One region of the Enterobacter cloacae complex sp. HYC042_NIDB genome, then DNA from elsewhere that is predicted to be linked to it. Evidence: riboswitches for the same ligand, from Rfam matches in the RefSeq annotation. Region 1 holds a riboswitch; the other holds the start of a gene.

The links. A riboswitch is a leader RNA that binds a small molecule or an ion and turns the genes downstream of it on or off. The one in region 1 is predicted to bind thiamine pyrophosphate.
Region 2: it holds a riboswitch for thiamine pyrophosphate, as region 1 does, so the genes downstream of both, thiC (phosphomethylpyrimidine synthase ThiC) here and thiB (thiamine ABC transporter substrate binding subunit) in region 1, are expected to answer to the same signal.

Annotation. Positions count from the first base shown of each region.
Region 1 covers NZ_CP109650.1:935,411-939,491, reverse strand. The annotation lists gene OKF39_RS04490 (sugar efflux transporter) at 1-423, opposite strand, end outside; gene sgrT (glucose uptake inhibitor SgrT) at 544-696, opposite strand; gene sgrR (HTH-type transcriptional regulator SgrR) at 785-2,440, shown strand; TPP riboswitch at 2,477-2,577, shown strand; gene thiB (thiamine ABC transporter substrate binding subunit) at 2,609-3,592, shown strand; gene thiP (thiamine/thiamine pyrophosphate ABC transporter permease ThiP) at 3,568-4,081, shown strand, end outside.
Region 2 covers NZ_CP109650.1:426,559-430,639, forward strand. The annotation lists gene thiC (phosphomethylpyrimidine synthase ThiC) at 1-1,114, opposite strand, end outside; TPP riboswitch at 1,194-1,303, opposite strand; gene OKF39_RS02040 (Rsd/AlgQ family anti-sigma factor) at 1,358-1,855, opposite strand; gene nudC (NAD(+) diphosphatase) at 1,951-2,724, shown strand; gene hemE (uroporphyrinogen decarboxylase) at 2,763-3,827, shown strand; gene nfi (deoxyribonuclease V) at 3,837-4,081, shown strand, end outside.

The DNA of each region.
Region 1 (4,081 bases):
CATCACTACCTCTCGCGCCGAGCTGTCGGCGTATTCACGGGCCAGCGCGAACAGCTGCGGCATGGCGGTGTTCGCCAGAGAGGCCAGCAGCACGCCGCAGGTGATGAGCGTCAGGTAATGACGGTTAAAGGCAAAAAGCAGCGCGTTGCCCACGGCCATGGCGCAGCAAAAGAGGATCAGCCTGCGGCGATCGCCCTGGCTGTCGGATCGTTTCGCCAGCCCCAGGCTAACGAGGATCCCGGCAATCGCGTTAACGGTATAAAACAGGCCCACCCAAAACGGCTGCGCCCCCACCTCGCGGCTGAGAAACAGGCTCAGCGTCGGTGCCTGTAGCGCACCGGCCACGCCCATCATGAAGGCCACCAGCATAAAAGCAGCGTACACGCCATTCAGGCGGCGCCCCATCGTCATCAACCACAGCATGCGCAAGTCCTTGTGAAAGCGAATCGAAATTGGGTGAAAGAATAAACGAAAAAAGCCAGCAAAAACATTTTGCTGGCGGGTGATAAACACCAATACTCAGTCACACATGATCGAGGCGAGTTAGCGAGAAGAGGTCGGTTTCGTAACGTCCCACTGCATCAGATCTTCCAGGATTCTCAGCCGTTGCTCTGCACACTGGCGGGCCAGCCAGGACACTCCCTTTGTCGCTGAAAAGTACTGCTGATAAAACTGACGTGCGGTAGACCTCTTCATAATTTACCTCCTCACTTCATCGGGAAGCATTATTGGCTTAATATAGGGATTAATAAATTGCTGATTTTTTGTCAGGAGTTCCTCTTTTATGCCCTCCGGTCGACTGCAACAACAATTCATCCGCCTGTGGCAGTGCTGCGAGGGACAATCGCAGGAGACCACGCTTAACGAGCTGGCAGAACTCCTCAACTGCTCTCGCCGCCATATGCGCACGTTACTCAACACTATGCAGCAGCAGGGCTGGCTAAGCTGGGAGGCCGAGGCGGGACGCGGCAAGCGCTCACGCTTGACCTTCCTGTATACCGGCCTGGCGCTGCAGCAGCAGCGGGCGGAGGATCTGCTGGAGCAGGACCGTATCGATCAGCTGGTACAGCTGGTGGGCGACAAAGCCGCCGTGCGCCAGATGCTGGTCTCACACCTGGGACGCAGCTTTCGCCAGGGACGCCACATTCTGCGGGTGCTTTACTATCGTCCGATGAAAAATCTGTTGCCCGGTACGGCATTGCGACGTTCTGAAACCCACATGGCCCGGCAGATATTCAGCGGTCTGACGAAAATAAATGAGGAAAACGGGGAACTGGAAGCGGATATCGCGCACCACTGGCAGCAGCTTTCCCCCCTGCACTGGCGTTTCTTTTTACGCCCGGGCATTCACTTCCACCATGGACGCGAGCTGGAGATGCGTGACGTCATCGCCTCTTTAGAGCGCGCCCGCACGCTGCCGCTCTATTCGCATATCACGCGGATCCACTCCCCAACGGCCTGGACGCTGGATATTGAGCTGTCCCAGCCAGACAACTGGCTGCCGTGGCTTCTGGGCTACGTGCCCTCGATGATCCTGCCTGCCGAGTGGCGATCCCTGAACAATTTTTCCAGCCAGCCGATCGGTACAGGCCCCTACTCCGTTACGCGCAATAACAGCAATCAGCTGAAGATCCGCGCCTTTGATGACTATTTTGGCTATCGGGCGCTGATCGACGAAGTGAACGTCTGGGTGTTACCGGACCTCAACGAAGAACTGAGCGCAGGCCTCACCCTTGAGGGGCCCACAACCAGCGAAAAGGCGTTCGAGAGTCGCCTGGAGGAGGGCTGCTACTATCTTCTTTTTGACAGCCGCAGCCACCGCGGAGCAAACCACGATGTCCGCAAGTGGATCAGCCATATTCTGGCCCCGGCTAACCTGATTTATCACGCTGAAGAGCAATACCAGACCTGGTGGTTTCCGGCCTATGGCCTGCTTCCGCGCTGGCACCATGCTCAGCCGGTGCGCAGTGAAAAACCCGCCGGGCTGGAGACCATCACCCTCAGCTACTATCGCGATCACATTGAGCACCGGTTTATCGCGAGGATCATGAGCAAGCTGCTCGCGGCCGAAGGCGTGACGCTGGCGATACAGGAAGTCGATTATGATGAATGGCACCGGGGGGATGTCGTCAGCGATATCTGGCTCAACAGCGCCAACTTTACGCTGCCGCTGGATTTCTCGCTCTTTTCACACCTGTATGAAGTGCCTCTCATTCAGCACTGCATCAGCCGGGACTGGCAGCAGGACGCCGCGAAGTGGCGGGCAGGAGAGATGGATCTGGCCGCGTGGTGCCAGGAGCTCCTGGCCGGGCAGACGATCGTACCGTTGATCCACCACTGGCTGCTGATCCAGGGACAGCGCAGCATGCGCGGCCTGCGGATGAACACCCTGGGCTGGTTTGATTTTAAATCCGCCTGGTTTGCGCCGCCGGAGCCATAACGCTTTCGTAATATTCACCAAATCATTACAATAGCGCCGTTCTCAACGGGGTGCTGCATCACAGATGTGCGCTGAGATAATACCCGTCGAACCTGATCCGGATAACGCCGGCGAAGGGATTTGAGGCTGTTTCTCAAAATCCTTTGCCACTCAACCCTGAGGTGCAAAGTGTTAAAAAACGTTCTTCCTCTGCTGGCGCTGGTTGCGCTGCCTGTTTTTGCTAAGCCTGTTCTGACGGTCTATACCTACGACTCCTTCTCCGCCGACTGGGGCCCCGGCCCGGTGGTTAAAAAAGCCTTTGAAGCCGACTGCAACTGCGAGCTGAAGTTCGTGGCGCTGGAAGATGGCGTGTCGCTGCTTAACCGCCTGCGCATGGAAGGGAAAAACAGCAAGGCCGACGTGGTGCTCGGGCTGGATAACAACCTGCTGGAAGCCGCCACGCAAACCAGACTGTTTGCCAAAAGCGGCGTAGCGGCAGATGCCGTCAACGTGCCGGGCGGCTGGAAAAACGACACCTTCGTTCCCTTCGATTACGGCTACTTTGCGTTCGTCTACGATAAAAACAAGCTGAAGAACCCGCCGAAGAGCCTGAAAGAGCTGGTCGAAAGCGACCAGAAATGGCGCGTGATTTATGAAGATCCGCGCACCAGCACGCCGGGCCTGGGGCTGCTGCTGTGGATGCAGAAAGTCTACGGCGACAAAACGCCGGAGGCGTGGCAGAAGCTGGCTGCGAAAACCGTTACGGTCACTAAAGGCTGGAGCGAAGCCTATGGCCTGTTCCTGAAAGGCGAAAGCGATCTGGTGCTGAGCTACACCACCTCTCCGGCATATCATATTATTGCCGAGAAGAAAGACAACTACGCGGCTGCGAATTTCGCTGAAGGTCACTACCTGCAGGTTGAAGTGGCTGCCCGCACCGCCGCCAGCAAACAGCCGGAACTGGCCGAGAAGTTCCTGAAATTTATGGTCTCCCCGGCATTCCAGAACGCCATTCCGACGGGCAACTGGATGTACCCGGTTACCGACGCGACGCTGCCGGCAGGCTTTGAGCAGCTGAACAAACCGCAGACCGCGCTGGAATTTACGCCGCAGCAGGTTGCCGCGCAGCGCGCCGCATGGATAAGCGAATGGCAACGCGCCGTCAGCCGCTGATCCCCGGCTGGTTAGTTCCCGGACTGATTGCCGCCATACTGATGGTGGTCGTCAGTCTGGGAGCGTTCCTGGCGCTGTGGTTTAACGCGCCAGAGAGCGATCTGCCCGCGCTCTGGCACGATAGCTATCTCTGGCACGTTATCCGTTTCTCCTTCTGGCAGGCGTTTCTCTCCGCGCTGCTGTCAGTCATCCCGGCCATTTTTCTTGCGCGTGCCCTCTATCGCAGACGTTTCCCCGGCAGGCTGGCCCTGCTGCGCCTGTGCGCCATGACGCTGATCCTGCCCGTGCTGGTGGCCGTTTTTGGCATTCTGAGCGTATACGGTCGCCAGGGCTGGCTGGCCTCGCTCTTCGCGTCTTTAGGCCTGGAATGGACCTTCTCTCCCTACGGGCTGAAGGGCATCCTGCTGGCACACATTTTCTTCAATATGCCGATGGCGACGCGCCTCTTTTTGCAGGCGCTGGAGAACATACCCGGCGAGCAGCGCCAGA
Region 2 (4,081 bases), 510 kb from region 1:
GGAAGTTTTCCTGATGATGGGACAGGCACCATTTCGCCATGATGGAGCCACCCCGCGAGACGATGCCGGTCAGACGTTTCGCCGTCATCGGCACGTAGCGCAGCAGCACGCCCGCGTGGATGGTGAAGTAGTCCACGCCCTGTTCCGCCTGCTCCAGCAGCGTGTCGCGGAACGCTTCCCAGGTGAGGTTTTCGGCGATGCCGTTGACCTTCTCCAGCGCCTGATAAATCGGGACGGTGCCAATCGGCACCGGGCTGTTACGCAGGATCCACTCGCGGGTTTCGTGGATGTAGCGGCCAGTGGAGAGGTCCATCACCGTGTCCGCGCCCCAGCGCGTGGACCAGACCAGCTTTTCCACCTCTTCTTCGATGGATGACGTCACCGCCGAGTTGCCGATGTTGGCGTTAACCTTCACCAGGAAGTTGCGGCCGATAATCATCGGCTCCGATTCCGGGTGGTTGATGTTGGCGGGGATAATCGCGCGCCCGGCGGCCACTTCGTCACGCACAAACTCCGGCGTGATGTTCTCCGGCAGGCGAGCACCAAAGCCTTCACCCGGATGCTGGTGGCGCAATATTTCGCTGCGGATGCGCTCGCGGCCCATGTTTTCGCGGATGGCGATGAACTCCATCTCCGGCGTGACGATACCCTGGCGCGCGTAGTGCAGCTGGGTTACGCATTTGCCCGCTCTGGCACGTTTTGGCGTCAGCAGGCCGGTAAAGCGCAGCTCGTCCAGACCGTCGTCGGCCAGGCGTTCTTTGGTGTACGCAGAGCTGCGCACGCTCAGTTCTTCGCAGTCGTTACGCGCGTCAATCCACGGCTGGCGCAGCTTTGCCAGACCTTGCTGGACGTTGATAGCAACATCAGGATCGCCGTACGGGCCGGAGGTGTCGTATACCGGCACGGCTTCGTTGTCTTCATATTGGGGGTTCTCTTTGCTGCCGCCGATAAGAGTCGGGCTGAGCTGGATTTCGCGCATCGGCACGCGGATATCGGCCTGTGAACCGGTGATGTAGATGCGTTTCGAGTTCGGGAAAGCGGTGCCTTCCAGGGTGTCGATGAAGTGTTGGGCCTGTGCACGCTGTTCGCGGCGGGTCAGTTTTGTTGTAGACATAGCTCATTCCAGAAGTGAAGGACATGGCTTGTCAGACGACGGATGAAGCAAGAGGAGATCGCCCCAGGGGCGATACAACAGCAGCGTGACTCTTGTTCCCTTCGCAGGTATTAACCTGATCAGGTTCCGCGGATCCCGAATTAACGGTCTCAGCCCGTGCTTACACACTGGGCACTCCGACAAGAAAAATCCCCCTCCGCAGAGGGGCGACTGGTTGTAAATTACTCGTTAACGGTTAAGAACTCAAGCAGGGCGCGCAACGTTATCGCTGCTGCTGATATTCAGGTTGTTATCCAGTACGAGGGCGATGAGCTTATCTTCCAGCGTGAATCGCTCTTCCAGCGCTTCGCCCAGGTCGGACAGCGCCTGCTGGAACTCAAGATAGTTATCGTGATCGATGGCGTTCTCGAGTGTGGAATCGTAATAGTCCATGATCTGCTGGGTATTGGCTTCCAGCTGCGGACAGAGTTTGCTGGCCGCTAAATACGGCGTTGTCCCTTCCATTTCGCGGATAATGCGTTCATAAATGTTGAAATGGCCGTCGGAGAGGTAGTCGACAAGGCTCTGACAAAAATCATCCAGCGCTTTTTCGTTCAGCCGCATAAAGGATTCTTTGCCAGGCTTAAGACCGACCAGATTGTAATACGCCACAAGGAGATGCTTGCGCACATGTAGCCAGCGATCCACCAGGGTGTTACTTCCTCCAACGCGCTCAGTCAGGCTTTCCAGCTGGTTTAACATGGTCGACTCCATAAGGTTTAGAATGGGATCTGCTTATCCAAAATGTAACCACAATGCTAACAACATGTCAGTGAAGCGAAGGTAGTGCAATAGATATGGATCGTATTATTGAAAAATCAGATCTGGGTTGGTGGATCGTCAGCCACGAACAAAAATTATGGCTGCCCTCAGGAGAGTTGCCCTACGGTACCGCGGAAACGTTCGATCTGGTGGGCCAGCCCGCGCTGAAGATCGGCGAGTGGCAGGGCGATCCCGTGTGGTTGATCCAACAGGCGCGCCGTCAGGATATGGGATCCGTACGTCAGGTGTTAGATCTGGACGTCGGCCTGTTCCAGCTGGCGGGGCGCGGCGTACAGCTGGCGGAGTTTTACCGTTCGCACAAATATTGCGGTTACTGCGGCCACACCATGCACCCAAGCAAAACCGAATGGGCGCTGCTCTGCGGCCACTGCCGTGAACGCTACTACCCCCAAATCGCGCCGTGCATCATCGTCGCCATCCGCCGTGATGATTCCATCCTGCTGGCGCAGCATACCCGTCATCGCAACGGCATTCATACCGTCCTCGCCGGGTTCGTCGAAGTCGGCGAAACGCTGGAGCAGGCGGTGGCGCGCGAGGTGATGGAGGAGAGCAGCATCAAGGTGAAGAACCTGCGCTACGTGACCTCCCAGCCGTGGCCGTTCCCGATGTCTCTGATGACCGCGTTTATGGCGGAATATGACAGCGGCGAGATTGTTATCGACCAGAAAGAGCTGCTGGAGGCGAACTGGTACCGCTACGACAATTTACCGCTGTTACCCCCTCCGGGAACGGTGGCGCGTCGCCTGATAGAAGATACCGTGACAATCTGTCGGGCCGAGTATGAGTAGTGTTACACTGACGGACTGACGCAATAAGGAACTGCAAAATGACCGAACTGAAGAACGATCGTTATCTGCGTGCGCTGCTGCGCCAGCCCGTTGATGTCACCCCGGTGTGGATGATGCGCCAGGCGGGACGCTATCTGCCAGAGTACAAAGCCACGCGCGCGCAGGCGGGCGATTTTATGTCGCTGTGCAAAAACGCCGAGTTGGCCTGTGAAGTGACGCTCCAGCCGCTGCGCCGCTTCCCGCTGGATGCCGCCATTCTCTTTTCGGACATTCTTACCATTCCGGACGCGATGGGCCTGGGGCTCTATTTCGAAACCGGCGAAGGCCCGCGCTTTACCTCGCCGATCAAAAGCAAAGCCGACGTCGATAAGCTGCCGATCCCCGATCCGGAAGGCGAACTGGGCTACGTGATGAACGCCGTGCGCACCATTCGCCGCGAGCTGAAGGGCGAAGTGCCGCTGATTGGCTTCTCCGGCAGCCCGTGGACGCTGGCCACCTACATGGTTGAAGGCGGCAGCAGCAAAGCCTTCACTATGATTAAAAAGATGATGTACGCCGAACCGCTGGCGCTGCATGCGCTGCTCGACAAGCTGGCGAAGAGCGTTACGCTCTACCTCAATGCGCAGATTAAAGCGGGTGCGCAGTCGGTGATGATTTTCGACACCTGGGGCGGCGTGCTGACCGGACGCGATTATCAGCAGTTCTCCCTGTACTACATGCACAAAATCGTCGATGGCCTGCTGCGTGAATACGACGGTCGCCGCGTGCCGGTGACGCTGTTCACGAAAGGCGGCGGCCAATGGCTGGAAGCGATGGCGGCCACCGGCTGCGACGCGCTGGGCCTCGACTGGACCACCGATATTGCCGATGCGCGCCGTCGCGTGGGCGACAAAGTGGCGCTACAGGGCAACATGGATCCGTCCATGCTCTATGCTCAGCCTGCCCGCATCGAAGAGGAAGTGTCGACTATACTGTCTGGTTTCGGCCAGGGTGAAGGCCACGTCTTTAACCTCGGCCACGGCATTCATCAGGATGTGCCGCCTGAACACGCAGGCGTATTTGTGGAGGCGGTGCATCGGCTTTCTGCCCAGTATCACAAGTAAGGAGTGGTTATGGATCTCGCGTCGCTACGCGCTCAGCAAATCGAACTGGCTTCATCGGTGATCCGCGAGGATCGTCTGGATAAGGATCCCCCGCAGTACATTGGCGGGGCGGACGTCGGGTTCGAGCAGGGCGGTGAAGTGACGCGGGCGGCGATGGTGGTGCTGAAATACCCGTCGCTGGAGCTGGTGGAGTACAAGGTGGCGCGTATCGCCACCACCATGCCCTATATTCCCGGCTTTCTCTCCTTCCGCGA